3 regions of the Candidatus Limousia pullorum genome follow, and region 1 is predicted to be linked to each of the others. Evidence: predicted binding sites of a transcription regulator. Region 1 holds the regulator's gene; each other region holds the start of a gene.
What was found. Region 1 encodes Rex, which represses fermentation and respiration genes when NADH is low (regulators of the CRP and FNR family bind a similar motif). Its sites were predicted from a motif close to ATTGTTAANNNNTTAACAAT; they were not measured.
Positions count from the first base shown of each region.

Region 2: a site for Rex is predicted at 1,706-1,725, ahead of CGICJO_RS08835 (phosphoenolpyruvate carboxykinase (GTP)). Genes of this name have one in related genera too.
Region 3: a site for Rex is predicted at 4,526-4,545, ahead of adhE (bifunctional acetaldehyde-CoA/alcohol dehydrogenase). Genes of this name have one in related genera too.

Region 1 covers NZ_CM171614.1:1,438,270-1,448,854, forward strand. The annotation lists gene CGICJO_RS06390 (D-alanyl-D-alanine carboxypeptidase family protein) at 1-118, shown strand, start outside; gene CGICJO_RS06395 (pseudouridine synthase) at 234-980, shown strand; gene CGICJO_RS06400 (hypothetical protein) at 996-1,376, shown strand; gene CGICJO_RS06405 (carboxyl transferase domain-containing protein) at 1,514-2,824, shown strand; gene CGICJO_RS06410 (biotin/lipoyl-containing protein) at 2,902-3,261, shown strand; gene CGICJO_RS06415 (oxaloacetate decarboxylase subunit alpha) at 3,286-4,689, shown strand; gene CGICJO_RS06420 (ribbon-helix-helix protein, CopG family) at 4,957-5,157, opposite strand; gene CGICJO_RS06425 (hypothetical protein) at 5,363-5,638, shown strand; gene CGICJO_RS06430 (hypothetical protein) at 5,749-6,039, shown strand; gene CGICJO_RS06435 (DUF6054 family protein) at 6,095-6,421, opposite strand; gene CGICJO_RS06440 (RNA 2'-phosphotransferase) at 6,506-7,042, shown strand; gene CGICJO_RS06445 (redox-sensing transcriptional repressor Rex) at 7,094-7,738, opposite strand; gene CGICJO_RS06450 (NADP-dependent isocitrate dehydrogenase) at 7,756-8,967, opposite strand; gene CGICJO_RS06455 (aconitate hydratase) at 8,969-10,585, opposite strand, start outside.
Region 2 covers NZ_CM171614.1:1,928,266-1,938,850, reverse strand. The annotation lists gene CGICJO_RS08835 (phosphoenolpyruvate carboxykinase (GTP)) at 1-1,619, opposite strand, end outside; gene tsaD (tRNA (adenosine(37)-N6)-threonylcarbamoyltransferase complex transferase subunit TsaD) at 2,002-3,012, opposite strand; gene rimI (ribosomal protein S18-alanine N-acetyltransferase) at 3,048-3,494, opposite strand; gene CGICJO_RS08820 (arsenate reductase/protein-tyrosine-phosphatase family protein) at 3,498-3,947, opposite strand; gene polA (DNA polymerase I) at 4,015-6,603, opposite strand; gene alr (alanine racemase) at 6,600-7,775, opposite strand; gene putP (sodium/proline symporter PutP) at 8,064-9,626, shown strand; gene CGICJO_RS08800 (anaerobic ribonucleoside triphosphate reductase) at 10,093-10,585, shown strand, end outside.
Region 3 covers NZ_CM171614.1:32,844-43,428, forward strand. The annotation lists gene thyX (FAD-dependent thymidylate synthase) at 1-181, opposite strand, end outside; gene CGICJO_RS00160 ((2Fe-2S) ferredoxin domain-containing protein) at 744-983, opposite strand; gene CGICJO_RS00165 (phosphotransferase) at 999-1,748, opposite strand; gene adhE (bifunctional acetaldehyde-CoA/alcohol dehydrogenase) at 1,811-4,417, opposite strand; gene CGICJO_RS00175 (cold-shock protein) at 4,846-5,058, opposite strand; gene CGICJO_RS00180 (radical SAM protein) at 5,321-6,187, opposite strand; gene CGICJO_RS00185 (hypothetical protein) at 6,390-7,331, shown strand; gene CGICJO_RS00190 (ArsR/SmtB family transcription factor) at 7,519-7,854, shown strand; gene CGICJO_RS00195 (heavy metal translocating P-type ATPase) at 7,860-9,854, shown strand; gene CGICJO_RS00200 (putative ABC transporter permease) at 9,858-10,280, opposite strand; gene CGICJO_RS00205 (GntR family transcriptional regulator) at 10,502-10,585, shown strand, end outside.

The DNA of each region.
Region 1 (10,585 bases):
TAAATTTATTTATCAGCCCGTAATGTGGGATGAACCTTACGGAAAAGCTGTTGTTTATCTCGGAAATAATAAATTGGAAAGCTTTTTGCTGTTTCCGGAAAATAACTCAAATGAATAATGAAGCAGTTTTCTAAATGAAAACGCATATGTGAGCAAAACCGGGATGCCAAAGGAACCACCGTCCCTTTGGCAGGAGGTTTGGAGGACGGAGTCCTTCAAGAAGGAGGAAATGAATGATTATCAGATTACAGAAGATGATGGCTGACTGCGGTGTGGCTTCCAGAAGAAAGTGTGAAGAGCTTATCGCACAGGGAAAAGTAAAGGTAAACGGAGTTGTTGCGGAAATAGGGGATAAGGTTGACCCCTATAACGATAAGGTTTTTGTAAACGGTAAAAAGCTTACCGCCGCCGCAAAGCCGAAATACAGATATATTATGCTCCATAAACCAAGAGGATATATCACAACTATGAACGATGAAAGAGGCAGAAAGTGCGTTGCGGAGCTTATAAAGGATATTCCGGAAAGAATATATCCTGTTGGCAGACTTGACAGGGATTCAGAGGGAATGCTTCTGATGACCAATGACGGCGAATTTGCAAACATAATCACACATCCTAAGAAACATATTTATAAAGTCTACAGAGTAACAGTGCGCCCGGGAATTACCGAGGACCAGATTGTGGAAATGTCTGTGGGAATGGAAATCGACGGCTACAAAACTGCTCCTGCTGAGGTTAGAGTTATTCAAAAGCAGGAGGGAAGAGCGGTTCTGGAAATCGTGCTTAGAGAGGGCAGAAACCGTCAGATTAGAAAGATGTGCGAGAAGCTGGGAATTGAGGTTGCAAGACTGAAAAGAACAGCGGTTGGTCAGGTAAAGCTTGGTATGCTTCAGCCGGGAAAATGGCGTGAGCTTACCAAAGAAGAGGTTAAAAAGCTTACCGCCAATCCGAACCCCTCAAGGCATGTTGTCAAGAAATAAAGGCGGGGAATTTTTATGCTTACTATTTTACCATCTAAGGACAGTGAGATAATCGAAAAATGCTGTCCAGAGACAGATTGTGCAGAGGCTCTCATTTCAAGGGAAAAGGGTCAGGAAATAGGATATATCTGTGTAGAACAGGTTGGAAGCCTTTTAAAGATAATCGGAATGGAGCTTTACTACTGCCCGAATACAGAAAAACTGAGCCAAAAGGACAGAATTGACGGTGACTGCCTTGTCCGTGCGGCAGGCTCTTATGCGTGGAACAGGGATATATCCGTTATGGAATGTGAAAAAAAGGAATTGTTCCGCTTGCTTGTACAGCTTGGTTTTCAGCAAATTGACGATAAAGTGATGATAAATCTCAGTCAATTATTTAAACCGTGTAAAAATTAACAAAAAGAGAAATTTTTTCTTGTACTTTGACTAAATTTATAATATAATATAAACTGTGATATTTTGGGGGTAATCTAACTCAAAGATTGCCTCGTTAGAATGAATTCTGACAAAGAATTAAATGGAGGAATATTAAAATGAGTATTGAACAAATGACCAAGGCAAGGGAAGCGGCAATGAATACATCCGCATATAAGAACCTGCTGAAGTTTTTTGACGAAAACAGCTTTTCTGAAATAGACGGCTTCGCAAAATCCGGCAAGAACTATGCTGAAGTTGTTGCAGGTTTTGGTATGGTAGAAGGCATGCCGGTTTATGCTTTCGCTCAGAACAGAGACGTATGCGGCGGCGCAATGAGCAAGGCTCACGCTGCTAAAGTAAAGAAGATATATGACTTGGCTTTAAAGACAGGCGCTCCTGTTGTAGGATTCTACGACAGCATCGGCGGCAAGCTCAGAGAGGGTAACGAGCTTTTGGCTGGTTACGGCGATGTTTTGAAGGCTTCCGGTCAGCTTTCCGGTGTTGTTCCTCAGATTTCCGTAATCCTCGGAAACTGCCTCGGAACAGGCGCTTTGACAGCTGCTAACGCTGACTTTATCATCATGAATAAAAAGGCTACACTTTCTCTCTCCACAATGGGTACAGAGGGAACTGCTGAGGATAACGCAAAGAAGGGTATCTCCGCTCTTACAGCAGAGAACAACGCAGAGGCTATTGCAAAGGCAAGAGAGCTTATTACATATCTCCCTTCAAATAACCTCAGCTCTTCAGCTGCTGCATTTGAGGCTGCACCTGCTGCTGCTCCTAAGTGCCCTGCTGAGATGGTTGCTGACGAGAACACTCTCTTTGAACTCTATGCAAACTACGGTTCACAGGCTATTGTAAGTCTTGGCAGAGTTGACGGCAGAGTTGTAGGCTTTGTTGGCACAAAGGGCGAGAGCGTTGGCTATCATGCAGGCGACAAGATTGCAAAGTTTGTTCGTTTCTGCGACGCTTTCTCAATTCCTGTTATCACTTTTGTAAACAGCGAGGAATTTACTTCAATCAAGACTGCTTCTAAGGTTACAAGCGCATATGCTGAGGCAACAACTGTTAAGATTTCTGTTGTTACAGGTACTGCTGTAGGCGCTTTGTACATCGCAATGGCTGGAAGCGGCGCAAACACAGATGTTACTTTTGCTCTTCCACAGGCTATTATCTCTCCTGTTACTCCTGAGGCTGCTGCATTTATCATGGCTCCTGAGAAGATGAACGTTGTTCCTGCAAAGCAGAAGGAAGCTGCAATGAAGTTTGCACAGGCAGAGCTTTCAGCATTTAAGGCTGCTGAAAACGGCTTTGTTGAGGATGTTATCACTGAGGACGAGCTCAGAGGCAAGATTGCTGCTGCTCTTGAAATGCTTGAGGGCAAGAGAGTTCCAACACTTGCAAAGAAACATTCAACAATCTGATTAAACATATAACGACATAAAATATATTCCTGCATTAAATTATTTTACTGCGTGGGTTTAGAAAAGGGGATTTTACAATGAAAAATTTGAGAATTACAGTAAACGGCACAGCATACGACGTACAGGTTGAAGAGCTTGGCGCAGGTGCAGCTCCTGCTCCTGTTGCAGCACCGGCTCCTAAAGCAGCTCCGGCACCAAAGGCAGCTCCTGCTCCTGTTGCAGGCGGCACAGAGATTACAGCTCCTATGAACGGAACAATCGTTAATGTTCCTGTATCTGTTGGCCAGGCTGTTAAGAAGGGCGACGTATTGGTAATTCTTGAAGCTATGAAGATGGAAAACGAAATCATGGCTCCTGAGGACGGAACAGTTGCTTCTATCACTGTTAACAAGGGCGAAGCAGTTGACTCAGGAAAGGTTCTTCTTACTTTGAAATAATCTGGATATTAAGGATGATACAAAATGGCTAAAAAGATAAAGATTACTGAAACCGCATTGCGTGACGCTCATCAGTCACTCATTGCTACAAGAATGACAACTGAGGAAATGCTTCCTATACTTGAGAAAATGGACAAGGTTGGTTTCTATTCTCTCGAGTGCTGGGGCGGCGCAACTTTCGACAGCTGTCTTAGATTTTTGAACGAGGACCCATGGCAGAGACTTCGTATTATAAGAGAGAAATGCCCTAACACAAAGCTTCAGATGCTTTTCCGTGGACAGAATATGCTGGGCTACCGTCACTATGCTGATGACGTTCTTGAATATTTCGTTCAGCGTTCAGTTGCAAACGGTATCGACATCATCAGAATTTTCGACGCTCTCAACGATATTAAAAACCTCAAAACAGCTATCAAGGCTGCAAAGAAAGAGGGCGCTCATGCTCAGGTTGCAATAAGCTACACAACAGGCCCTGTATTTACAGACGAATACTATGTTGAGTACGCTAAGAGAATTGCAGACGCAGGCGCAGATTCAATCTGCATTAAGGATATGGCTGCTCTCTTGACACCATACAACACAGAGAGCCTTGTTAAGGCTATCAAGAAAGCTGTTGACCTTCCTGTTCAGCTTCACACACACTACACTTCAGGCCTTGCATCAATGTGCCTTATGAAGGGTATCGAGGCAGGCGCTGACATTGTTGATACAGCAATCAGCCCACTTGCTCTCGGAACATCACATGCTCCTACAGAGTCAATCGTTGCAGCTTTGCAGGGTACAGAGTACGACACAGGTATTGACCTTGTTGCTCTTACAGAAATCAGAGATTACTTTATGACTCTCCGTGAGAAGTACATAAAGAGCGGACTTCTCGACCCGAAAATGCTTGCTACAGACGCAAACGCTCTTATCTATCAGGTACCGGGCGGAATGCTTTCAAACCTTTTGAAGCAGCTTAAGGACGCAGGCAAGGAAGACAAGCTTACAGAGGTTCTCAACGAAGTTCCAAGAGTTCGTAAGGACTCCGGTTATCCTCCGCTTGTTACACCTACATCACAGATTGTTGGTACACAGGCTGTATTCAACGTAATCATGGGTCAGCGTTACAAGATGTGCACAAACGAGTTTAAGGACCTTGTTGCCGGCAAGTACGGTACAACTCCAATGCCTATCGACCCAGAGTTCAGAAAGAAGATTATCGGCGACATGAAGCCTGTAAACTGCCGTCCGGCAGACTTGCTCAAGCCAGAACTTGAGAAGCTCAGACAGGAGTTCCCTGCACAGTATCTTGAGCAGGAAGAGGATGTTCTTTCTTACGCTCAGTTCCCGAAGGTATCACTTGATTTCTTCGAGAAGAGAAGAAACGCTAAAGTTGGCATCAACTCCGACGTAGCAGACATGGAAAACAAAGTTCATCCCGTTTGATTTTTATATCCGACCTGCAAGGGTTAGCTATGGAAATTAACGACTGCACAGGTCGGGCGAGACGTTTTTCTTAGTCTTGGGAATGGTTCGCTCTCATCTGAATATTTTATTTCCGTCTTGCAAAGCTTCCTTTAGAAAATGAAGTTCGTTTCAAGGCGGGCGAGACGATTTGTTAAACGACTTAGAATGGCTCGCTTACAAATTGGGTTTGACTTAATTTAAATAAAAAATTATTAAGGCTGTGGTTTTATCGACCACAGCCTTTTTTCATGGGTTATTATCCTCCGGTTCGTCTACAAATTCCAGATTTTCAAAAGCGTAACGCAGGGACATATTTATTAGTTCGTTTCGTGAACGGTTGCTTTTTAATGACAGCTCATCCAGTTTATCACTGATTTCGCTGTCTATTCTTATTGTCATAGTAACTGAGCGTGTCTTTTTGGGCTTTATAATAAATTTGTCTTTCATATATTCATCACCTCTGTTTATAGTATAGATTTTTTTAATCTATAATAATAGAACACATTTTGTATTATAAATTTAATTATAAAAAATATATTTGCAAATAAAAATAATTGCAATTTATAATTATATGTGATATAATGAAATTGCAGTAATAAAAAGGACATTTTCTAATTGCTGTTAAAAAAATAAGAGACAGGAGGGAAAAGCTATGGAGAATAAGGTGGCAAGTGCTTTTAAGATAGTTGCGGTACTTATATTTATTGTAGGTGTACTGTGGGCTATAGTAGGTTTAGCCAACCAAGATCCATTTTGGTATTATGTATTCTTTACCGCATTGTTTTCAGGTTTGTTAAACTATGGAATAGGCGAAGGATTGCAGCTTTTAACTGATATCAAAATGGAACTTATAAATAAGAATAAAGTTAAAAGTGATACGCCCAGTGAAAGTTTAGTTGATAGATTTGCAAAAGGCGGAAAGCTGTAAAAAAGGCAAAAAAATCCTCGGGAATTTCCCGGGGATTTTTTCTGTAAATAATATTGCTTTTTTTATAGAGATTGTTGTATAATAGATTTCAAATACAGAGGTGAGAGTTTATGAAGATAAATATTAAAAACATAAGATACATTTCAATTATTTTAATCTTGGCTTATGCCTATTTCTTTATTACATTCTTTATGCAATACGGCAACTTTTCCAAGCTTATTCCTACATTGATGTTTTTGGGCGTGACCCTTGTGTTTGGCGCACTGTTTTTATTTACGCATCTGCGTTATCGCTGTCCTCATTGCAACAAGCCTTTGAAATCTATGCTTTATCACAGACCTGATAGTTGCAGTCACTGTTCAAAGGAGATTGACTGGGAGAAAATCGACAAGGAGCTTTAATAAAAATAAAGTCACCGGTTGCGCCTTTTGGGTTTAGTCGGTGACTTTTTGTTTATCAGAGTATTTCACGGAGCTTATCAAGAAAAGCTTCTTCGCCAACGGTATTTAGCTTAAAAAACATAGCTTGGCTTCCGCCGGCGGTGATTGCCGAAAGATGTATAGGGCCGTTTCCGTTTTGAAAGAGAGTGACGGAAAGGCTTACACGGTTGCCTCCGAATGCGCTATAGCGTTCAAAAACCCTGACACTGCACCTTGCATCTCCGTCTACAAAATCACTTGTGTCCTCAAGGGAGGCTGAACTGCTTCCGGAAAGAATTTCTGCCTCAATTCTTCCGATAATTCTGTTAAAATCATCATAGAGCATTTTTTCAAGCTTTGCCATTACCGCTCATCTCCTTGGCTTTTTATTTTTAGTATATCATATAATATAACTGTGTCAATGTATTTTTTATAGGAAGTGATAAAAATGAATGATATAAAAATAGGAAAATATATATGCCTTATTTTAAGGCACAAGCCCGAAATAATCGGGATTGAACTGGATAAAAACGGCTGGGCAAATGTAGATGAGCTTATCAATGGATTAAAAAAGAAATACCCTGATTTCAACAGGGAAAAGCTTGAATACATAGTAAAAACGGACAACAAGCAGAGATATTCTTTAAGCGATGACAAGAGCAAAATAAGAGCAAGACAGGGACATTCAATCGATGTTGATGTGGAGCTTAAAGAGCTTACTCCGCCGGAGCTTCTGTATCACGGAACGGCGGAAAGATTTTTAGGGTCGATTATGAAAGAGGGACTTGTTCCTAAATCACGGCTTTATGTTCATCTTTCAAAGGACGTGGAAACCGCAGAGAAGGTTGGAAAACGCCACGGAAAGCCGGCTGTTTTGAAAATTGAAACAGGGAAAATGGCTGAGGATGGTTTTAAATTTTATCTGTCAGAAAATGGTGTATGGCTTACAAAAGCTGTGCCGCCAAAGTATTTAAGTTTAATATAGTAAAAATCCCCGCACTTGCAGTTATTGCAGGTGCGGGGTTATGTTTATAAATCAATTTTCTTTTTGGCTGTCGTTTATTCTGTAACAGAGAGTCATAAGACTGTCGCTCATGTGGACGTTTTCAACCACTGTGTCGGGATAAACCTTTGCTATGTCATAGTGGCTGAAATTCCAGAAATTGCGGATTCCCAGCTCGTAAAGCTTATCAATGACGTTTTCAACGCTGTTTTTTGGAATACAGAGGAAAACCGCATCGGTTTTGTTTTGACGGCAGTAATCATAAATTTCGTTGTCATTTCTGATTATTATGCCGCCCAGCTCTGTTCCGATTTTTTCAGGGTCACGGTCAAATATAGCTGTAAGCTGAAATCCTCTTTCGCTGAAATTTATATGGCGTGCCACGGCTTTGCCCAGATTTCCGGCGCCCAGCAACACCGCTTGATAGTTGTTGTTGAGCCCCAGAATATTCTCAATTTCATTTTTTAAATCTTCCACACAATATCCGTATCCCTGATGGCCGAAACCGCCGAAGCAGTTTAAATCCTGTCTTACCTGGGAAGCGGTCACATTCATTATTGACGCAAGATTTGTGGAGGAGATTTTTAAGACTCCCTCAGAGTGCAGTTCTGTCAAAAAGCGATAGTATCTTGGCAGACGCCTGATTACGGACATGGAAATCCCGTTGCTTTTTGCCATTTTACCACCTCTTTTGATTAAAGCATTGCTTTAAGTCTGCTGCCAACCTCTTCAAGGAACTCTCTTGTGTTTACTTTCTTCTTGTTCTCAAGAGTTGAAAGGAGATAGAGGTCGCCTGTCATTACGCCGTCCTCGATTGTGTCGATTGTAGCCTTTTCAAGCTTGTCTGCAAATGCTGAAAGCTCAGGAATGTTGTCAAGCTCGCCTCTTTTTCTCAATGCGCCTGACCATGCAAAGATGGTTGCAACTGAGTTTGTGGAGGTTTCCTCACCCTTGAGGTGCTTGTAATAGTGACGCTGTACTGTGCCGTGTGCAGCTTCGTACTCGTAAATTCCGTCAGGAGAAACAAGAACGCTTGTCATCATTGCAAGTGAGCCGAAAGCTGTTGCAATCATATCGCTCATAACGTCGCCGTCGTAGTTCTTGCATGCCCAGATGTAGCCGCCTTCGCTTCTGATAACTCTTGCAACTGCGTCGTCGATAAGGGTGTAGAAATATTCGATGCCTGCGGCTTCAAATTTCTCTTTGTATTCGTTGTCATAGATTTCCTGGAAAATATCCTTGAATCTGTGGTCGTATTTCTTGCTGATTGTATCCTTTGTTGCAAACCAGATATCCTGCTTCTGGTCAAGTGCAAAGTTGAAGCATGCTCTTGCGAAGGAACCAATGCTCTTGTCAAGGTTGTGGATACCCTGGATTATGCCGTTTGAATCCTTAAATTCATGGATGAGAGATTTTTCAACTGTGCCATCCGGCTTTGTAACGCAAAGCTCAGCCTTTGAACCCTGCTCAACAACCATTTCTGTGTTCTTGTAAACGTCGCCGTATGCATGTCTTGCAATGCAGATTGGCTTTTTCCATGTTGGAATGTATGGGGTGATACCCTTAACGAGAATAGGAGTTCTGAAAACTGTACCGTCCAGAATTGCTCTGATTGTGCCGTTAGGGGACTTCCACATCTCTTTCAGGTTGTATTCAGGCATTCTTGCAGCGTTTGGTGTGATTGTAGCGCACTTAACTGCAACGCCGTATTTCTTTGTAGCCTCTGCACTGTCAAAGGTTACTTTATCGTCTGTTTCGTTTCTGTGAACAAGACCCAAATCATAATACTCTGTTTTAAGGTCGATAAAAGGTGTCAAAAGTATGTCCTTTATCATTTGCCAGATAACTCTGGTCATTTCGTCGCCGTCCATCTCCACAAGGGGAGTGGTCATTCTGATTTTTTCCATGTTAGCTGTTCTCCTTTGTATAGTTTAAAAGTCCGCCTGCAAGGATGATATCTCTTGTTCTTCCTGTAAGCTCGCACTTAGCCATAATCTTTTCGCCTGTTGTAACATTTTCAACTACAACGTCGCCGCCCTCGAGGATGATTTTCTTAACATCCGGAAGTACAAGCTCGTCGCCGAGAGAAATCTTATCATAATCGCTTTCGTTTACGAATGTGAGCGGCAAAATACCTGCGTTGATAAGGTTACTTCTGTGAATTCTTGCAAAGCTCTTAACTAAAACTGCTTTAACGCCAAGATAGAGAGGAGCCAAAGCCGCATGCTCTCTGGAAGAACCCTGACCATAGTTTGCTCCGCCTACGATTACGCTGCTTCCAAGCATCTTTGCTCTTTCAGGGAAGTCCTTATCACATACTGTGAAGCAGTAGTTAGAGATAGCAGGGATATTTGAACGAAGCGGGAGAATCTTAGCACCTGCCGGCATAATGTGGTCGGTTGTGATGTTGTCGCCAACCTTCAATGCGCAGCTTGCCTTGATTGTGTCTTCCATTGGCTTTGTTGTTGGGAAAGGCTTGATGTTTGGACCTCTCAAAACCTCAACCTTGTCCATATCCTCTTCTGAAGCAGGAGGAGTAACCATGTTGTCGTTGATGAGGAACTTCTCAGGAAGCTCGATTTTAACTTCTTCACCCAAAGTAGTTGGGTCTGTGAATACGCCTGTAATTGCGGAAGCCGCTGCTGTCTCAGGGGAAACAAGGTAAATCTGTCCGTCGGCTGTACCGCTTCTGCCCTCAAAGTTTCTGTTGAAGGTTCTAAGGGAGATACCCTTGCTGTTAGGTGACTGTCCCATACCGATACATGGACCGCAGGCACATTCCAAAATTCTTGCGCCGGCTGCGATAAGGTCGCCCAAAGCGCCGTTTAATGCCAGCATATTGTAAACCTGCTTGCTTCCCGGAGCGATTGCAAGGGAAACGTCAGGATGAACTGTCTTGCCTTTGAGGATTGCAGCTACACGCATAAGGTCGAGATAGCTGGAGTTTGTGCAGGAGCCTATGCAAACCTGGTCGATTTTGCCGCCTGCAAGCTCTTCGATTGTCTTTACATTGTCAGGACTATGCGGACATGCTGCCATTGGCTTGAGTGCGCTGAGGTCGATGTCGATAACCTCGTCGTATACTGCGTCCGGATCTGAGGAAAGCTCTGTGTAATCATCTTCTCTGCCCTGAGCCTTCAAAAATTCTCTTGTGATTTCATCTGATGGGAAGATGGAGGTTGTAGCTCCAAGCTCTGCGCCCATGTTTGTGATTGTAGCTCTTTCAGGAACTGTGAGAGTTTTTACGCCCTCGCCGCCGTACTCGATGATTTTGCCTACGCCGCCCTTAACGGACATAATTCTCAAAACCTCAAGGATAACGTCCTTAGCGGAAACCCATGGTCTGAGCTTGCCTGTGAGGTTTACTCTTACCATTTTAGGCATTGTTATATAATATGCGCCGCCGCCCATTGCAACAGCTACGTCAAGTCCGCCTGCGCCCATTGCAAGCATTCCGATACCGCCGCCTGTAGGTGTATGGCTGTCGGAACCGATAAGTGTCTTGCCCGGTTTGCCGAATCTTTC
Region 2 (10,585 bases), 490 kb from region 1:
TTCTTGTCCATATCAAGACCATCAAGGTTGATGTCGTCTGCATGTGGAACATAACCGATTGCAGTTTCAACTGCATCTGCCTTGCCCTCGCAACGGTCGATAATCCACTCGAGTACACGGAAGTTATCGCCGAATCCTGGCCAGAGGAAGTTGCCCTCGTCGTCAAGACGGAACCAGTTTACATTGAAGATCTTTGGAGCCTTATCGCCGAGGATTTCGCCCATCTCGATCCAGTGCTTGAAGTAGTCGCCCATGTGATAACCGCAGAATGGGAGCATAGCCATTGGGTCACGACGAACAACACCTACTGCACCTGTTGCAGCTGCTGTTGTCTCGGAAGCCATGATTGAACCTACAAATACACCGTTATTCCAGTCTCTTGACTGATATACGAGTGGAGTTGTCTGAGCACGTCTGCCGCCGAAGATGATAGCAGAAATCGGAACGCCTGCTGTTGAGTCAAACTCTGGGCTGATGCATGGGCAGTTCTTTGCAGGTGCTGTGAAACGGCTGTTTGGATGTGCGCCCTTCTCTGTAGCGGTCTTGCCGTTCCATGGCTCGCCCTTCCAGTTTACAGCGTTCTCTGGTGGATTCTTGTCAAGACCTTCCCACCAAACTGTGTTGTCATCAAGGTTATGAACAACGTTTGTAAAGATTGTGCCCTTCTGAGTTGAAGCAAGAGCATTTGGGTTTGACTTTTTGTTTGTACCAGGAGCAACGCCGAAGAAGCCGTTTTCTGGGTTAATTGCATAAAGTCTGCCGTCTGGGCCTTTTCTCATCCATGCGATATCGTCGCCTACTGTCCATACCTTGTAGCCTCTTGAAGTATAGCCCTCTGGTGGAATAAGCATAGCCAGGTTGGTCTTACCGCAAGCTGATGGGAATGCAGCGGATACATACTTAACTTCGCCCTGTGGGTTCTCAATTCCGAGGATGAGCATGTGCTCTGCCATCCACTGATTGTTCTTACCGAGGTAAGAAGCAATTCTCAAAGCGAAGCACTTCTTGCCGAGGAGAACGTTTCCGCCGTAACCTGAGTTAACGCTGATGATGTAGTTGTCCTCTGGGAAGTGGCAGATATATCTCTTCTCTGCGTCGATGTCGCAGCGTGAGTGAAGTCCCTTAACCCAGTCTTCGCTGTCGCCGAGAACGTCGAGAACAGCCTGACCAACACGGGTCATGATAGCCATGTTGAGTACAACATAGATAGAATCTGTTACCTCGATACCGATCTGTGCGAGAGGTGAACCGATTGGGCCCATTGAATAAGGGATAATGTACATTGTTCTGCCCTTATAGCTGCCTCTTGCGATATCAAAGAGCATCTTGTATGCTTCCTGAGGGTCTTTCCAGTTGTTTGTAGGACCTGCATCCTCTTCTTTTCTTGAGCAGATGAATGTTCTGTCCTCAACACGAGCTACGTCGTTCACAGCAGTTCTGTGAAGGTAGCAGCCTGGAAGTTTCTCCTGGTTAAGCTTAATAAGCTCGCCTGTTGAACAAGCCTGTGCACGGAGTGACTCGAGCTGCTCTTCGCTGCCGTCAATCCATACTACCTCATCAGGTGTCAAGAGGGCTTTCATTTCATCAAGCCAAGCCAAAACTGATTTGTTGTTTGTCATTGTTTTGTTTCCCCTTTCGAGAGTTTACCTTTAAATGGTAAAAAGTATATATAAATTTTGTTTTTATACCTTAAACATTATATCACATTGTCAAATCTTTATCAATCAATATAATGGTCGAATTATGCTGACTTTACTTCCGTTTTTTTAGTAGCAATAGATAAAAATCATTAAAAATATGTGAACTCAGCCTTATCACAAAAGATAAAATGCACGTTTTAATTTTAAATCCTGCATTTTTAAGGGTTGAACCTTTGTAAATATTTCCTTTTCATATCATCTTTACAAATGGTTATTTTTGATAATAGAAAAGAAATATTAGTTACAATTATCAGTATCTACCGAAACATTAACCCTATTAACGTGTGTATTAAACAAAATATTATCTGTAATCTATAGGAAGTGTAGCCACTGCGTTAAGACTTAGATTTGCAATATTTTTATCTAAATATTCATAATATCCCTGAGAGCCAACCATTGCCCCGTTATCTCCGCAGAGCTTTTTGTCCGGCATATAAAGAGCAAAACCGTTTTTTTCGCAGTCTTCTTCCAGCCTTCTTCTGAGCAATGAGTTTGCAGAAACTCCTCCTGCTGTCACCAATGTTTTAACATTCAAGTCTTTTGCCGCTTTAATAAAGTTTGTAGCAAGACAGTCAACAACTGCATATCTGAAAGATGCTGACAAGTCCTCTACAGGAAGTGTCTCCCCTTTTTGTGAAGCATTGTGTATTAAGTTTATTATGGCTGTTTTAAGTCCGGAAAAACTGAAATCATAGAGACAACCGTCTACTGTCGGCCTTGGAAGCTTGTAAGCTAAAGGATTTCCCTTTTCTGCTACTCTATCCATTGCAATTCCGCCCGGATATGGCATTCCCATTGTTCTCGCCGCCTTGTCGAAAGCCTCTCCTGCGGCGTCGTCACGGGTTCTGCCTATTATTTTCATCTTTGTATAGTCCTCAACCATAACAATGTGGCTGTGTCCACCTGAAACAACCAGACAAAGAAATGGCGGCTTCAAATCCTGATGGGATATGTAGTTTGAAGCTATATGGGATCTCAAATGATGTACCGGAACAAGTGGTTTGCCGGTTGCGAAAGATAGTCCTTTTGCAAAGTTTACGCCTACAAGCAGTGCGCCTATAAGTCCCGGAGCATGTGTCACCGCAATGGCTTCTATATCATCCATTGTCACACCGGCTTGATTTAGCGCCTCTGCTGTAACCCCCTCAATAGCTTCAACGTGACGTCTTGAGGCTATTTCAGGCACAACTCCACCGTAAAGTCTGTGTTCTTCTACCTGTGTTGCCACTACCGAGGACAACACATTTCTGCCATCCTCAACAACTGCAACCGCTGTTTCATCGCAGGATGACTCTATTGCAAGTATTTTCATATTACACTTCCTCTCATTTTGCGCCTTAGTATTTGTTAAAAATTTAACATCATAAGCAAGGCGTCTTCCGTCGGCTTTGAATAATAATTTTTTCTTGTACCCACTTTTTCAAAACCATATTTTTCATACAAAGCAATAGCCGGCGCATTTGAAGCTCTTACTTCCAAATTTATAAATGCAATATTTCTATTCTTAGCTTCATCTATAAAAGAGTCCATAAGCTTTTTGGCTATTCCTTTGTTTCGATATTTTTCTTTGACAGCTATAGAGGTCAAAATTCCCTCGTCTAAAACCGTTTCAAGACAGATATGACCCACTATTTCGCCGCTTTCCAAATCCTTTGCCACAAAAAAACAGTTGTTTTCATTTTTAAAAGTGTCCGTTATATTTTTAAGTGACCAAGGAGTTGAAAAAATTTCTTTTTCAATATCTGCAATTTCCTGTAAATTACAGGCTTTTGCCTTTTCAATAACTATATTCATATATCAAAGCTTTTCCAAAAGGTCTGTGAGAACGGAAACTATCTCGTCACGGCAGGCTCTGTAAAAATTTAGATCACTGCCGAACGGGTCTGTTATTCCACCCTTTTCCCTTGACATTACAAAAATTTTATTCTGAGGAACTCCCATACTCATCAGGATATCTGCGTGGTACATTGAAACCACACAGAACAGGTCTACTTCTTTTAAATCTACACCGTATATACCCTGTGATTTATGTCTGCTTATATCCACACCGATTTCCTTACAGGCTTCAATAGCATATTTTGAAGCACCGTATCCGGAGGAAGCGGCAGTTCCTGCACTGCTGCATTTTATGTCATAGCCTTTTTCTGCACAGAGCTTTTTAAAAATCCCCTCAGCCATTGCACTGCGGCAGCTGTTGCCGGTGCAGATAAAAACTACATTCTTAATATTTGTCTTTCTTTCTGCCATATTTACCATCACCTTTTTACTTTTGGCAGTTTTATGCTTTCTTAAAAAATTCAGTATTTGCAAGTTATCAGCCCTTTGCATCATACCAGGTTTTGCCAATAGCCGCATCGGCTATAAGGGGCACGGAAAGACTTACTGCGTTTTCCATCTCTTCTTTCAAAATTGCGCTGACCTTTTCCTTTTCTTCTTCAGGAGCTTCGACAATCAATTCGTCGTGAACCTGCAAAATAAGCTTTGCTTTCAGTCCCTCATCCTGAAGTCGATTGTCAACCCTTATCATGGCAATTTTGATTATATCCGCCGCTGTTCCCTGTATAGGCATATTTCTGGCAACCCTTTCACCGAAAGCTCTTGTTATATGGTTGCCTGTTTTAAGCTCAGGAAGATATCTGCGTCTGCCGAAAACTGTTTCAACATAGCCGTCCTCTTTCGCCTTTTCGGTTACATCATGCATATATTTATCAACGCCGCTGTAATGGCTGAGATATGCTTTAATATAGTTAGAAGCTTCTTTTGTAGTAACACCTATATCCTTTGAAAGTGAAAAAGCACCTATTCCGTAAACTATTCCGAAGTTTACCGCTTTGGCTCTGCTTCTCATTATTGGAGTTACAAAATCTCTGGGCATATTGAAAACCTGTGAGGCTGTAGCTGTATGAATATCCTCGTTGTCCTTAAACGCCTGCATCATGTTTTCATCTTTTGAAATATCTGCAAGAACTCTCAGTTCAATCTGGGAATAGTCGGCATCCACAAGGACACAGCCCTCTTTGGCACAGAAAAATCTTCTTAATTCCCTACCTATCTCAGTTCTAACAGGAATATTCTGGAGGTTTGGTTCTGTTGAACTTATTCTTCCTGTTCTGGTTTCGGTCTGATTAAAGTTTGTGTGTATTCTTCCGTCATCGCCGATAACCTTTAAAAGTCCGTCGCAGTAGGTTGATTTAAGCTTTGCCAGTGTTCTGTATTTTAAAATCATATCTATTACAGGGTGGTATTTTCTCAAATCCTCCAAAACGTCGGCGTTGGTGCTGTAGCCGCTCTTTGTTTTTTTCTTTGCGGGAAGTCCCAGCTTTTCAAAGAGTGCAACGCCCAGCTGTTTTGGTGAGTTTATATTAAACTCATATCCAACCTCTTCGTAAATCTGATTTTGAATTGAAAGCACTTCTTCATTTATAACTCTGCCGTAATTCTCTATTCCTTCTTTGTCCACGGCAAAGCCCACGTTTTCCATCTTTGCCAAAACCTTTGACAAAGGAAGCTCGATTTCATACATAAGCTTTTCCTGATTTTTGTCTGAAATCTCATATTTCAGTTTTTCATATAAATCAGGCAATGTTCCGTTTTCACATACAAACTGCAAAACCTCATCCTCTGCTTCAGCTTTCGCCGGCTCAACCTTATATTCCTCGCACAGTCTGCTGACTGAATAGTCTGTTGATGAGGGATTTAAGAGATATGCCGCCAACGTTATATCAAATATAATACTATTTTTATCTATTCCGTTTTTATCAAGGAAAGAATAAATCTCTTTACTGCTGTAGGCTACTATTTTATTTTCAAGCTGTGAGAAATCGGAAAGCTTTTCCACAGAAAGTCTGTACACCTCTTTACCGTTACATGCATATATGCACTCCGGAGATGTTTTGCTTTCTTTTATATATGTTATAAAAATATCCTTTTCGTCTTTGCCGAAAACATTTTTAACATCGATTTCCTCGGACAAGCAATCTCTAAAGGTTAATTTTTCCTTTTCTTTCTTTTTCTCTTCCTTTTTTACTCCGCTGTTTCTCAAGCCCATCTTTTCTATAAGTGAGAAAAGCTCCAAGTCAGCCATAAAATCTGCGGCTTTTTCGTCATCGCCTCCGGAAACGCTGTAATCTGCAAGTTTTTTGTCTATCGGCGCTTCTCTGTTTATCTCGCCCAACATTCTTGACAAAATTGCGTTATCCTTGCTGGCTTCCAGTTTTTTTCTTACTCCGTCCTTAATATCAAGCTCATCAAGGTGATCGTATATATATTCAACGGTTTTGTATTTTTTAATAAGGTCGCCGGCGCCTTTGGGTCCTATTCCCGCAACTCCAGGGATATTGTCGGATGTATCGCCCTGAATTGCCTTTATCTCAATAAGCTCACGGGGAGATACTCCATAGTCCTCCATTATTTTTTCCTTATCATAAATAATAGCAGTAGCTGTTCCCTGCTTTGTTGCGGCAAGGCGCACTGTGGTAAGGTCAGATACAAGCTGCAAGCTGTCACGGTCACCTGTTGCTATAACACATTCCCAGCCCTCTTTCTCACATTCTGCGGAAAGAGTACCCAAAATATCGTCGGCTTCATAGCCTTCACAGGTTACAAGCTTATATCCAAGCAGTGTGAGCAAATCTTTCAGGGGCTGAAGCTGAGAAGCAAGCTCCTGGGGCATTCCCTTTCTCTGGGCTTTATATCCGGAATACGCCTTGTGTCTGAAAGTTGGCGCTTTAAGGTCAAAGGCTATAGCAACACAATCAGGCGCTGTGTCGTTTTTTATTTTATTGAGCATTGTCAAAAAGCCGTATATTGCGTTTGTAAAACGTCCGTCCTTTGTTGTAAGAGGTCTTACGCCGTAAAAAGCTCTGTTGAGAATACTGTTTCCGTCAACTGCAAGTAATTTCATAATTTATACATCACATCCGTTATTTTTCCGTCTTTTACAAAAAGTCTGGGAACTCTTTTGCCGATTATACATATAACCTCGTAATTTATTGTTTCCGACCAGCGTGCAAGGTCGTCTGCTGTAGGCTCTCCCTTTGAGCCGTCACCGAACACAATAACCTTATCGCCTATATTGACATCCTCAATACCGCTTACATCAAGCATTGTCTGGTCCATACAAATTCTGCCTATTATTTTTGCCTTTTTGCCGTTTACCAGCATATATCCCTCTTCGCCGTATTTTCTTATATATCCGTCGGCGTAACCTATGGGAACTGTGGCAATCTTCATCTTTTTATCTGCTGTAAATGTTCTTCCGTAGCTTACGGTTGCTCCCGCTTCTATTTCCTTTACATATGAAATGCAGGTAACAAGCTTCATAACAGGTTTTATATCCAAAGCGTCTTTAAGCTTTGAAGACGGAGAAAGTCCGTAAAGAATAATACCGGCTCTCACCATATCCATATCAAACATCGGATAATCCTCAATAGCTCCGCTGTTGGCGCAATGTCTTATTTCAAAGTTTATGCCTCTGTCCTCAAGGCTTTTTACTGTATGTACAAAGTTATCATACTGCTTTAATGTAAACTCTTTGCCCTCTTCTCTTTCATCGGAAACTGCAAAGTGGGTAAATATGCCCTCGGTTACAAGGTTTGGCAGAGTCGCCGCCTGATAAGCTTCTTCAATGCTTTTTTCATCTCTTGGGAAGCTCTGGCACATAAAGCCTATTCTGCTCATACCTGTATCTATTTTTAAATGTATCTTACATTCAACTCCATATTTAACACACTGCTCGGACAGCTTTTGAGCATACTTTGTGCCGTATACCGCCTGTGAGAAATTATTCTCCGCAAGCTCCTTTGCACACATTGACGGGGTATAACCCAAAATAAGTATAGGAAGGCTTATTCCGTATTTTCTAAGCTCCTTTCCCTCGTCCATATTTGAAACAGCAAGGAAATCTGCGCCCAGCTGTTCATACATAACCGCAAGCTCCACAGCTCCGTGTCCGTAAGCGTCAGCTTTTACAACACAGCAAACCTTTTTGCCCTGAGCCGCTTTTTTAATTGTTTTAAAATTATGTATGGCTCTGTCCATATCTATTTCTGTCCATGTTCTTTTAACGAAATTCATATACACACCTCTTGCAATAATGATGAATAACAATTTATATATATGTATACATCCGCATTTGCATAATTACCTAATTATATTATATAACCATTCTTTGGGTAAATCAATAAGATTTTGGCATATTGGCTTTTTTAATCCTTTTAAGACTTTTATTTCATCATTTTTTCAGATTTATTTCCTTTTTTCTTCATATACAATTAAAAAACATTTGCAATTATACCAGTTTTTTGATAAAATGTGATTATGTGTTTTTCCGAAAACAAATATTTTTAAGGAGAGAGATGTTTAATGGATAAGATTATTATCTTAATCGCATTTGCCGTCTATATGGTAGTTATGATTGTCATCGGTGCTGTCTATGTAAAAAACACAAAGACAAACGAAGACTACTTCCTGGGCGGCAGAAATCTCGGCAGCTGGACTGCGGCCCTTTCCGCACAGGCTTCCGACATGAGCGGTTGGCTCTTGATGGGTCTTCCCGGCGCCGTTTACATTGCAGGAACCGGCGAAATCTGGATAGCTATAGGACTTTTGATTGGTACGGTTTTAAACTGGTATTTGGTTTCCGGCAGACTTCGCCGCTACACAATCAAAGCTAACAACGCTTTGACAATCCCAGGATACTTTGAAAACCGTTTCCACGATAAAACCGGTATTCTCCAGGTTGTATCATCTGTAATTATCACTATTTTCTTTACAGTTTACACGGCATCCGCTTTCAGCTCAGGCGCAAAGCTCTTTGCAACTGTTTTTTCCGACGGCTCAACAGATGGATTTAACAGCACATATATCTATGGTCTTGTTGTTGCCGCTGTTGTTATTCTTGTTTACACATTTATGGGCGGATTTAAGGCTGTATGTGCTACTGACCTGGTTCAGGGCTTCATGATGCTTATCGCAATCCTTGCTGTTCCGATTTTGGCTTACGGCATGCTTACATACAACACAGGTTTCCACGATGCACTTGTTGCAAACGGTGTTGAAAATCCTGAGAATTATCTCAACTTTATGAAAAATGCTGACGGTTCACCTGTAAGCGTGGTTTCCATTATTTCAAACCTTGGCTGGGCTTTGGGTTACTTCGGTATGCCTCACATTCTTGTAAGATTTATGGCTATCAAAAGCGAAGCTGAAGTTAAAAAATCAAGAACAATCGCTATTGTTTGGATTATCCTTTCACTTGGCGCCGCATGTATGATAGGTCTTGTGGCAAGAGGATTCTTGACCACACAGCTTGATGCTTCAACACAGGAAACAGTATTCATCAAGCTTATTCAGCAGCTGTTCTCAAACAATTATCTGCTTCTCTTTATCGGCGGTGTATTCCTCTGCGGTATTCTCGCCGCTGTTATGTCTACAGCTGACAGCCAGCTTCTCGTTACCGCTTCCGCAGTTTCAGAAGACCTTTACAGAGGCACAATCAACAAAAATGCAAGCGACAAAAAATCCCTTGCAGTGGGCAGAGCTGCTGTTGTAGTTGTTGCAATAGTTGCCGCATTTATTGCCCTTGACCCTAACAGCAGTATCATGGGACTTGTTTCAAACGCATGGGCAGGCTTTGGTGCCGCTTTCGGTCCTGTTATTATCTTCTCACTGTTCTGGAGACGTTCAAATTTGCAGGGAGCAGTAAGCGCAATGGCAATCGGTGCTCTGACAATTATCGTTTGGGATTACATTCCATTTATAAACGGTCAGACTTTGGGCGATGCTACAGGACTTTATTCTCTGGTTGTAGGATTTATTTTGGCTTCCGCAGCTATGATTATAGTTTCCCTTGCAACAAAAGCTCCCGGAAAAGAAATTACAGACGAGTTTGACGCTGTAAAATCCGGAAATGTTGAAGGTTGCTAATTATTATAATAGTTTTATATTCAATATCATTATTTCACCTGTATTTCCCCGGAAATGCAGGTGGTTTTCATTTGACTGATTTTTCACAGTATTTTCATGTTAAATCTTATTTCATTCTCCTGGGGAAACACAAAGGGTAATCCTCGTGCTATAATGTATTTAATTTCGATTTTCGGGTTCGGGGAATTTCACACTTTAACACTACATATTGTGACAATTTATTTTTATAGCACATTTTGTAGAGAAAAAAGTTTGGTACTATTTTAAAAACACATGCTTTTTGATAATTAAAAATCGTCAATTTTACCAAACCGTTAAAATCCCCATTGACTAACGGCAATATATGGGCTATACTTAACAAGCTGGCTTTTTTAATACTACATATTGTGTTAAAAATAAATCTCAACCACAAATTATGGTTGAGGTTTTCTAAAAATAAAAATATATAGAGAGAGGAAGCGGAAAAATGATAAAAACAATCATAAAAAGGGATGGCAGATCCGTTCCCTTCGATATAGAAAAGATATCGCAGGCTATTTACAAGGCAGCTCAGGCAATCGGCGGCAATGACTACGAGGCGGCTAAGGACCTGGCTGTTCAGGTATGTGATTATCTTGAAAATACGGAACACCAGACAGAACCTACTGTTGAGCATGTACAGGATACAGTTGAAAAGGTTCTTATCGAAAACGGTCACGCAAGAACAGCTAAGGAGTACATCCTCTATCGTTCTGAAAGAACCAGAATCAGAGAGATGAACACAAAGCTCATGAAAATCTATGAGGACTTGACATTTAAGCCTGCTGAGGACAATGATATAAAGCGTGAAAACGCAAATATCGACGGCGATACAGCAATGGGAACTATGCTCAAATACGGTTCTGAGGGCGCTAAGCAGTTCTATGAGATGTATATTTTAAATCCAAAGCACGCAAAGGCTCACAGAAACGGAGATATTC
Region 3 (10,585 bases), 1.3 Mb from region 1:
GTTCTATAGGGCTTTCGTGTCCTATTTCAGAAAGCATGTCAACAAAAGATGAAACCTTTTCATCGGTCAGTCCCTCTCCGATGTCGGAAATCTTTGAGGGTGAGTAACAAAGTTTTGCCGCCATTGCTACCGTCTTTTGAGGGTCGGGAGTATATGCCAGCAATGTTACCTTTAATGCCATTTTTTAACCTCTTTTCTTAAATTTCGTCTGATTTTTCAGTCATACAAATACATATTAAATTTTAGCATATACGCCATTAAAAATCAAGACGACTGATATCCAAAAACAAATGGACACTATTATTAAGATTATATAACAAGCATTGAGTGACTCCATTCTTCAAGCCTCCTGCCAAAGTGACAGCAGTGCCTTGGTAATCCCATGTCTGCTAACATACAGGTTTTTCTTGAAAAATAAATTCATTGTGCATTGACGTTTTATATATTATTTTATATCAATGCTAAACGCATCATAACCAATCTCATTTATAAATCAAAACGTCTATCCCAACCTATAATAAAAGTTCATCTCCTTATGCTGCCCAATGTACGACAGATATAAAAAATAAAATCCAAATGAGAGCGAGCCATTCCAATTTACTTAACCAAAGGTCTCGCCCGACCTGAAACGACGTTTATTTCCAAAATAAACCCATGCAGGTCGGATATAAAAAAAATCGGATATAAAAAAGAAACGGCGGTGAGATTAGTCACCGCCGTCGAAATTTATTTTATACAGTTAATTAAAGTCTTGTGATAACTTCATTTTTGAAGAAATCTTCTACAGTATCAGGGGATACTGAAAAAATCTCGTCGTCAATTTTAACGCTGACACCGTTCTGGCAGTTTCCAAGGCAGAAAGCTCCTGCCAATTCAACTTTATCAACCAGGTCGTTGTCATTGATGAGACGCTTAAGACCTTCTACAACTGCTCTGGAACCCTTTACGTGGCATGAACTGCCAATACAAGCCGTAATTTTCACAATGTTTTCCTCCGATTATTCGTAATCGCAAACATTTACCCAGCTGAGAAGGAATTCTCTCTCCTTCTCATTACCCTTTACGGACTGAGAAGCTGCTACGATTGGAAGCCACTGCTGTACATACTGCTTAGCTGTATCGCTCTTCTTGCAGAAGAGATCAAGATACATATCGCCCTCGGCAAATTTGCCCTCGAGATAGAACAGGAGATATGTTCTGGCTGCGTCTGCGGAAGCGTTACCCTGAGTAGCATGTGACCAGTCAAGGATGTACATTGTTCCGTCGTCTTTTACAATAATGTTGCTTGGGTTGAAGTCACCGTGGCAAACCTTATTGTGCTTAGGCATGGACTCAAGACGTGTATGAAGTTCATATCTTGTTGTTGCATCAAAGTCTGTCTCGGAGATCTTTCTCTGCATCTTATCCTTAAGCTTGTTGAGCAAAGGACATCTCTTTGAATGCATTTCAAGCTGAAGGTCAACGAACATGTTCATGTATTCCTCGAGCTTATCAGGATTTTTCTCCATAAGAGTTGCAAGAGTTTTGCCCTCGATAAAGTCGGAAGTGATTGCCCACTTGCCGTCGATTTTGCTAACTTCCTGAACCTTAGGAATGTTAAGTCCTGTTTCCTCTACACGAGCCTGGTTAAGAGCCTCGTTGAGGATGTTTGCCTTAGAAAAGTTCTCGTCGAAAACTTTTATAGCTTTGTCTCCATCCTTATAGACAGTTTTGTTGGTGCGAACGCCAATAACTTTCTCGAATTCCATTATAAATCCTCCCTTAAATAAACTTTTTATAGGGCTTATTTTATCGGGCTTAAACCGATTGATTACTCGCCGTAATAAGCCTTAAGGTACATCTCCTTGATTTCGCTCATGAGCGGATATCTTGGGTTAGCACCTGTGCACTGATCATCAAATGCCTGCTCAACCATATTATCAAGAGTATCAAGGAAGTACTTCTCGTCAACGCCGTACTCCTTAATTGTCTTCTTAATACCAACCTTCTCCTTGAGTTCGTCGATTGCCTTGATAAGGTTATCAAGCTTCTCAGCATCGTTCTTACCCTTAATTCCGAGATAATCTGCAACCTCAGCATAACGAGCAAGTGTATGCGGATGATCGTACTGTGGGAATGTACCCATCTTTCTGGGAGTCTCGGCAGCATTGAATCTAAGAACGTGGTCGATCATCAATGCGTTTGCAATACCGTGTGGCAAGTGATGGAAAGCACCGAGCTTATGAGCCATGGAGTGGCAAACACCAAGGAATGCGTTAGCAAATGCCATACCAGCCATAGTAGCTGCGTTAGCCATCTTCTCTCTTGCAACAGGATCGTTTGGACCGTTGTCATAGCATCTTGGGAGATAATCAAAGATCATCTTCATAGATCTGAGAGCAAGACCGTCTGTGTAATCTGTAGCCATCATTGATGCATATGCCTCAAGGTCATGTGTCAATGCGTCGATACCGGAAGCAGATGTAAGTCCCTTAGGAGCATTCATCATAACGTCAGCATCGATAATAGCCATCTTTGGAAGAAGCTCGTAGTCAGCAAGCGGATACTTAACGCCTGTCTTCTCGTCTGTGATAACAGCGAAAGGTGTAACCTCGGAACCTGTACCAGCAGATGTTGGAACTGCGATGAAGTATGCCTTCTCACCCATCTTCGGGAATGTATATACTCTCTTACGGATATCCATGAATCTCATAGCCATATCCATAAAGTCAACTTCCGGATGCTCATACATTACCCACATGATCTTACCAGCATCCATTGCGGAACCGCCGCCCAATGCGATAATTACGTCAGGCTGGAATGCTGTCATAGCAGCAGCACCCTCTTTTGCACTTGCAAGTGATGGGTCTGGAGCTACGTTAAAGAATGTTGTATGTGTAATGCCCATTTCATCGAGCTTGTCTGTGATTGGTTTTGTATAACCGTTGTTGTAAAGGAATGAGTCTGTAACGATAAATGCCTTCTTCTTGCCCATTACTGCCTTGAGCTCGTCAAGTGCAACAGGGAGGCAGCCCTTCTTGATATAAACCTTCTCAGGTGCTCTGAACCAAAGCATATTTTCTCTCCTCTCGGCAACAGTCTTAATATTGATAAGATGCTTAACTCCAACGTTCTCTGAAACAGAGTTTCCGCCCCAAGAGCCGCAGCCCAATGTAAGGGATGGAGCAAGTTTGAAGTTGTAAAGATCGCCGATACCACCCTGTGAAGAAGGTGTGTTAACAAGGATACGGCAGGTCTTCATTCTTGCAGCAAACTTCTCGATCTTAGCAACCTCTGTTACCTTATCAAGGTATACAGAAGAAGTATGGCCGTAACCGCCGTCTGCAACAAGTCTTTCTGCCTTGTCAAGTGCTTCGTCAAAGTTAGCTGCCTTGTACATAGCAAGTACAGGAGAAAGCTTCTCGTGAGCAAACTCTTCGCTGAGGTCAACGCTTGTTACCTCACCGATAAGGATCTTTGTATCCTCAGGAACCTCAACGTTTGCCAAAGCTGCGATTGTGTGTGCCTTCTGGCCAACAATCTTAGCGTTAAGAGCGCCGTTGATGATGATTGTCTTTCTAACTTTTTCTGTCTCGTCTGCTGTGAGGAAATAGCAGCCTCTCTTAGCAAACTCTCTCTTAACCTGATCATAAATGCTATCCAAAACGATAACTGACTGCTCAGATGCGCAGATCATACCGTTATCAAATGTCTTGGAGTGAATGATTGAGTTAACAGCAAGAAGTATATCTGCTGTATCATCAATGATAGCAGGAGTGTTACCTGCACCAACGCCCAATGCCGGCTTACCTGAAGAATAAGCAGCCTTAACCATTCCAGGACCACCTGTTGCGAGGATGATGTCAGCCTCTTTCATTACCATGTTTGTAAGCTCGAGGGATGGAACATCGATCCAGCTGATGATGCCTTCCGGTGCACCTGCAGCAACTGCAGCCTCAAGAACAACCTTTGCAGCTTCGATTGTGCACTTCTTTGCTCTTGGGTGTGGGCTGATGATGATACCGTTTCTTGTTTTAAGAGAAATAAGTGTTTTAAAAATTGCTGTTGATGTTGGGTTAGTTGTAGGGATAACAGCAGCAACAACACCGATAGGCTCTGCAACTCTTCTGATGCCGAATGCCTTGTCTTCCTCTATAATACCGCAAGTCTTTGTGTTCTTGTATGCATTATAGATATACTCAGCAGCATAGTGGTTCTTGATAACCTTATCTTCTACAATTCCCATGCCTGTTTCTGCAACAGCCATCTTTGCAAGAGGAATTCTCTGCTGGTTAGCTGCAAGAGCAGCAGCCTTAAAGATCTCGTCTACCTGCTCCTGAGTGTAGGTAGCAAATTTCTTCTGGGCTTCTCTAACTCTGGCAAGAGCCTCTTCAAGTGTTTCAATGCTGTCAACCGTAAGATACTGATTATTAGCCATCAAATCGCCTTCCTTTTTATTAGTCATATGATGTTACCCGATTATATTTACACGGGAGTAGTCTTTGAGAAACTCATGAAAATCAGACACAATAAATCTCTCTTTAACCTTGTTAATATTTTAACAAAGTTACAAGTTGATTTAAAATGTAAAAAATGCATACCTCCATGTAAACACAAACATAAAGCCTAATAACAGATAACGTTCATACGCTGAACGTTGTAATAATTTTACATTTTATTTAGCTAAATGTCAATAGTTTTTATTGCTTTCATATTGAAATCATCGAAATTTTACGTTATTTTTTCAAAAGATGAAAATTCTACAAGAAACTATGAACTATTTTCCTGTTTTTTATTATGTTCATAAAAAATAAAAAAATCCGGCAAAGGCCGGATTTTTGTAGTCTGTTATTTTCAGATGAAAAATCAAACAGGACGAACGTGTGCTGCTCTGAGTCTGCCTGGATTTTTTGTATCTGATTCTGTTTCAAAAGTAACCTTCTGACCCTCTTTGAGTGTTTTGAAACCCTCAACCTCGATAGCTGAGAAATGTACGAATACATCGTCGCCGCCGTCGTCGTTAGAAATAAATCCGTAGCCCTTTGCTTCGTTGAACCACTTAACTGTTCCGTTGTTCATGAGTAGATCCTCCAATATGTAATAAAAATAATTATACTCTACTTTCCCTTCTGATAAAAAATCGCATACTCTTGTAAATCATGTGCCGCAAATGACTTACAAAAGCATGCGAGTTCAGTAAGCACTTTAGAATACAGGTGAATTATACCATGTTTTTCCTTGTATTGCAAGTTTTTTTAAAAATTTTTTAAAAATTTATCTCAAAATCAAAGCAACGGTCATTTCCGTTCACCAAATTAAACGAAAAATTAACAAGGTTTATCTAAATATCCCATTTAGGAACAAATTTTTTATCCGCCGATTTAAGCTCCTGAGCAAAACCATCTATTTCCAAATCATATAAAACATCCAAAACCTTGTTATACTCTCTCGGTGTTATCTTTCTGTTGAGCTTTTCAAAGTCTTCGGCTTTTCCCATAGGGATGTACTGTCCCATAAGGCTTACAAGCACATTATCGCCGAATTTTTCCTTGATAATTTCAAGAACCTTTATACTGCTTTTTGTATGGTTTGGAAGTATCAAATGTCTTACGATTACGCCGCTTGTTATCATGCCGTTTTCATCAAACTGTACTTTTCCCCTTTGACGAACCATTTCCCCTATGGCGTTTTCGGCTGTTTCAACATAATTGACGGCTTTTGAATATTTCTCTCCCAGCTCGTTAAATCCGTATTTAAAATCAGGAAGATAAACAGATACTATTCCCTCAAGCCTTTTAAGGGTTTCTACCTTTTCATAGCCTCCGCAGTTGTAAACTATGGGAATCTTAGGCATGTATATTTCAAAGCTTTTTATAATCTCATCTATAAAATGGGTTGCCGTCACAAGGTTTATATTGTGAACCCCTTTATCCTCAAGACTGCGGTAAATCTCCGAAAGCTCATAGGCGGTCACATATTTGCCCTGACCCATTGAAGAAATCTCGTAGTTCTGGCAAAATACGCATTTCATGGTGCAGCCGCTGAAAAACACTGTACCGCTGCCGTTTTTGCCGCTGATACAGGGCTCCTCCCAATAGTGAGGAGCCGCCAAAGCTATTTTCGGGGTAGTTCCCATTTTGCAGAATCCTTTTCCGCTGTATTCTTCCCTTTCGGCATTACAATTTCTCGGACATAAATTACATATCATAAAAATCACCAAGAGGATTATAGCATAAATACAATCAAATATAAACCGTATCGCAGTTTAATTTTTATATTGACATAAATTTTATACTACTGTATAATCAGACATATGGTATAGTGTGATATATTTTTATATTTTAACAACGCATTTATATGAATATATTATATTTTTATATCATCATTATTTTTAAAGGGGACATATAAAAATGAAAAGGGTATTGACATTATTTCTTGTGCTTGCAATGGCATTCTCTGCAACAGCTTGTTCGTTTTCTGATTTACAGAAAGAATTAGAAAATGCAATGAAGGAACCTGAGCAAGTATCAACCGACGGCGATTCTGAAGACAACACAAAAGACAATGCAGAAGAGCAGGAAACAGAAAAAGACAACAGCAATGCTTCATCTGATTTCTCAATAGATGAAACTGTTTTGCTGGATCAGGACAATGTTAAAATTACAGCTAAGAGCCTCGAATACGATTATTACGGCGATTTAATTCTCGATGTTCTTATTGAAAACAACACAGATCAAACTTTAAATTTCAGCATAGATCAATTTGCCATAAACGGATATATGACTGAATACGCTTTCTTGTACGCTACTGTTTCAGCAGGTAAAAAATCCAACGAAACAATAGATATTCCTAAAGATGAATTGGATTTCTTGGATATTAAAACCGCAGCAGATATGACTATGACATTTTCTGTCAGCACAGAAGAATACGATGAATATCTTAAATCAGCTCCGGTTCAGTTAAAGACTTCTGCCGCTGAAACCTATGATTATAAATACGATGACAACGGTGAAGCTATCTTTGACGGAAGCAACATAAAGATTGTTGCAAAGGGTCTTTTTGAAAACGCAAAATATGACACTCAGTCCATTTTACTTTACATTGAAAACAATAATGACTTTAACATCACAATGTCTACAGACGATGTTTCTGTAAACGGATTTATGATTGACCCATTCTTCTACTATGATATGCTTCCAAATTCTCACGCTTTGGCAACAGTTGATTTTGACAAAGAAGAACTTGCCAGCAACGACATTTCATCTATCAAGGATGTGACATTGTCATTCCACATAATCGACGATAACTGGGATACAGTCACCGAGTCTGGCGAAATAAACATTACATTCTAATCAAAAATAGTTTTTTCATTAAACTAAAACTCCGGTAAACATCATTTGCCGGAGTTTTATATTTTTGCAGTAAAAAAACAAAAATTTATTATTGACAAAAAGGGAAATCGGGTGTATTATCAAACTAACATATGAACAGTTATTCATATGTTCAAATATAATTCATTTACGAAAAGGAGGCTGTATTGTGGCTAACCATGAAGAACACAAAAACAAGGTTATGGAAACCATAAAAAATATGCCGGACACCGACACTCTTTTCGAGCTTGCGGATTTATTTAAAATATTCGGAGATACCACGAGAATCAGAATTATGTGCGTTTTATTCCAAGGCGAACAGTCCGTCTGCTGTATTTCCGAAATTTTAGGTCTTGAGCAGTCAACTATTTCCCACCAGCTTAGAATACTCAGACACAACAAGCTTGTTAAGGTGAGAAAGGACGGAAAGCAGAGCTTCTACAGCCTTGCAGACGACCATATACACAAAATATTCAGTTTAGGTCTTGAACACATTAAGGAGTGACAATTATGAGCGGAACAAACCACAATCATCATCACCACAGCTGCGGCTGCAAAGCATGTTCAGCATCACAGGGTTCGGTTTTTACAAGCCATGAGGAACCCTGCTGTTCTCACAGCCACGAACACGAAAGCGATTCGGAAGAAAAACATCATCACAGTCACAGCCATGACCACAGCCATGGAGAAGAAAAACAGAATTATAAATGGCTGATTTTATCTCTTCTGCTTTTTGCGGCAGGAATTGTTTCAAGTATTTTTAATGCCCCTATATATGTTTTGATACCGATTTACGCATTAAGTGCATTGGCGGCAGGACACGAAATTTTTCTTGAGGGCGTAAAAACAATAGTAAAATTAAAAATTGATGAAACAACACTTTTAACCATCGCTGTTATCGCCGCTTTCTGTATAGGTGAATACCCCGAAGCGGCTATTGTAACAATTCTTTTTGAAATAGGCGAGATACTTGAAGCCAAAGCTGTTGCACGTTCAAGAAAAAATATTGCCAAGCTTTCAAATATCAGACCTGACACGGCTGTTGTAATTAAAAACGGAAAGGAAACAACTGTAGCCGCAGAGGAAGTTCTCACTGGAACTGAAATAATTGTAAAGCCACACAACAGAATACCTCTTGACGGAATAATCACCGAGGGCTTTACAACACTGGATTCCTCTGCAATTACCGGAGAAAGCATACCTGTTTCCGGTGAAAAAGGAACTGAGGTTCTCAGCGGTATGTTAAACGGTGACGGCCTTATAAAGGTTAAAACCACAAAGGAGCTTTCACAAAGCACCGCTTCAAGAATTTTAAAGCTTGTTGAGGATGCGGAGAAATCAAAAAGCAATGAGGAAAAGTTCATAACACGCTTTGCCGCTGTCTACACACCTATTGTTCTTGTTGTTTCACTTTTGATAGCTGTTATCCCAATTATTTTAGGCGGCGAACCCTCCGTATGGATATACCGTTCTCTCACCTGTCTTGTGGCTTCCTGCCCATGTGCTATTGTTATTTCGGTTCCCTTGGCTTTCTATGCCGGAATAGGAAGAGCCACTAAGGAAGGCGTTTTAATCAAAGGCGGAAAATATGTTGAAGCTATTTCAAAAGCAGATTGCTTTGCTTTTGACAAAACAGGAACAATAACCACAGGCAAACTGTCTGTTTCAAAGGTTATCTCCCATGTACCGGAAATTACGGAGGATGATATTCTTGCTTTGTGCGCCGCATGTGAGGTCAACTCCTCTCACCCAATGGCAAAGGCTATTTTAGAGTCCGCAAAAAACAAAGGTCTTGTTCTGCCTGACCTGGAAAATTACAAGGAGAAACCGGGATTCGGCGTATACGCAGAAAAAGATGGAAATGTCCTCATCTGCGGAGGAAAACGTATACTTGGAAATCACAATACACCTGCCGATAAAAATTCAAAAGTTTTTCTCATTGAAAACGGAAAGCTGCTGGGTGAAATCAGTTTGTCCGATGAAATAAGAGAGGAAGCAAAATCCGTTATCGGCGAGCTTAAAAGCTTAGGAATAAAAACCGCCGCAATGCTCACAGGAGATTTTCAAAGCTCGGCAAAGCCTATCGCAGAGGCTGTTGGAATAAATCTTCTGAAAAGCGACCTGCTCCCCCAGGAAAAGGTCGAGGAATTTTCTAAAATCAAAAATAATCGTGTCTGCTGTTATGTAGGCGACGGAATAAACGACGCTCCTGTTATGGCGGCTGCCGACTGCTCCTTTGCAATGGGTCTTGGAAGTGAAGCCGCAATCGAAACAGCCGACGCAGTTCTTTCAGGCGGCAACCTCTCCCCTCTTCCTAAGACAATAAAGCTTTGCCGAAAGGTTATGAACACAGCAAAAGCAAATATTATCTTCGCTATAGCTGTTAAAGTTATAGTTGTTTCCTTGGGCGTTGCGGGATTTGCTCCAATATGGCTTGCGGTTCTTGCAGACACAGGAGTAAGCATACTTTGCATATTTAATTCAATCAGGCTTTTAAGGACTTAAAAGTCATCCATCCAAAAGCTTTTTACTGTACTTTTCTTTGATTTTCAAAACATTCCTGCAAAAGAAATCAATAGGCAGGCACAAAAGTCCCCAAAGGGTGCTGTACATCACGCACACCTGACCCAAAAGGTTAAAGGGCAGGTTTGAATAGTTCCAAACCTCCATTCCCAGCCAAATGTTAACTATACAGCCCGCCGCAAACTCAATGGCTGTAATAATTGCGCTTCCTATTACGCATTTTTCAGGAATTGTCAAATCCTTATTTTTTCCGGTATACAGTTCAAAGAGAATTACAAAACAGATACCGCTTACAAAAAACATTGACCAGTGGGAATAATGGCGCCAAAGCAGTTCTATTCCCACATAGGCACTTCCCCCCGATGTCATAAGCAAAATTCTTTTCAGTGTTTTTTTAACAATAACCATAGGAAATCACCCCGCCATGTTATTATTGCCACTGTCAGATTATTTATTTCATTTATTTTCTTAAAATCTTTCAAAACCCACAGCGATTTATCATTGCCGCTGTGGGTTTATTTTTTGCACAGAAAAATTTTTAAAACCTATTGACAACAGAAAACAATCTGATTATACTATAGGCAAGATAGTTAGTTACTCAAGTAACTAACTAACAAGGAGTGATGTGGTTGAAGATAAATACAAATACAGATAAACCCATATTCATACAGATTGCAGAACAGCTGGAGGACTCAATATTTACAGGAATTTTT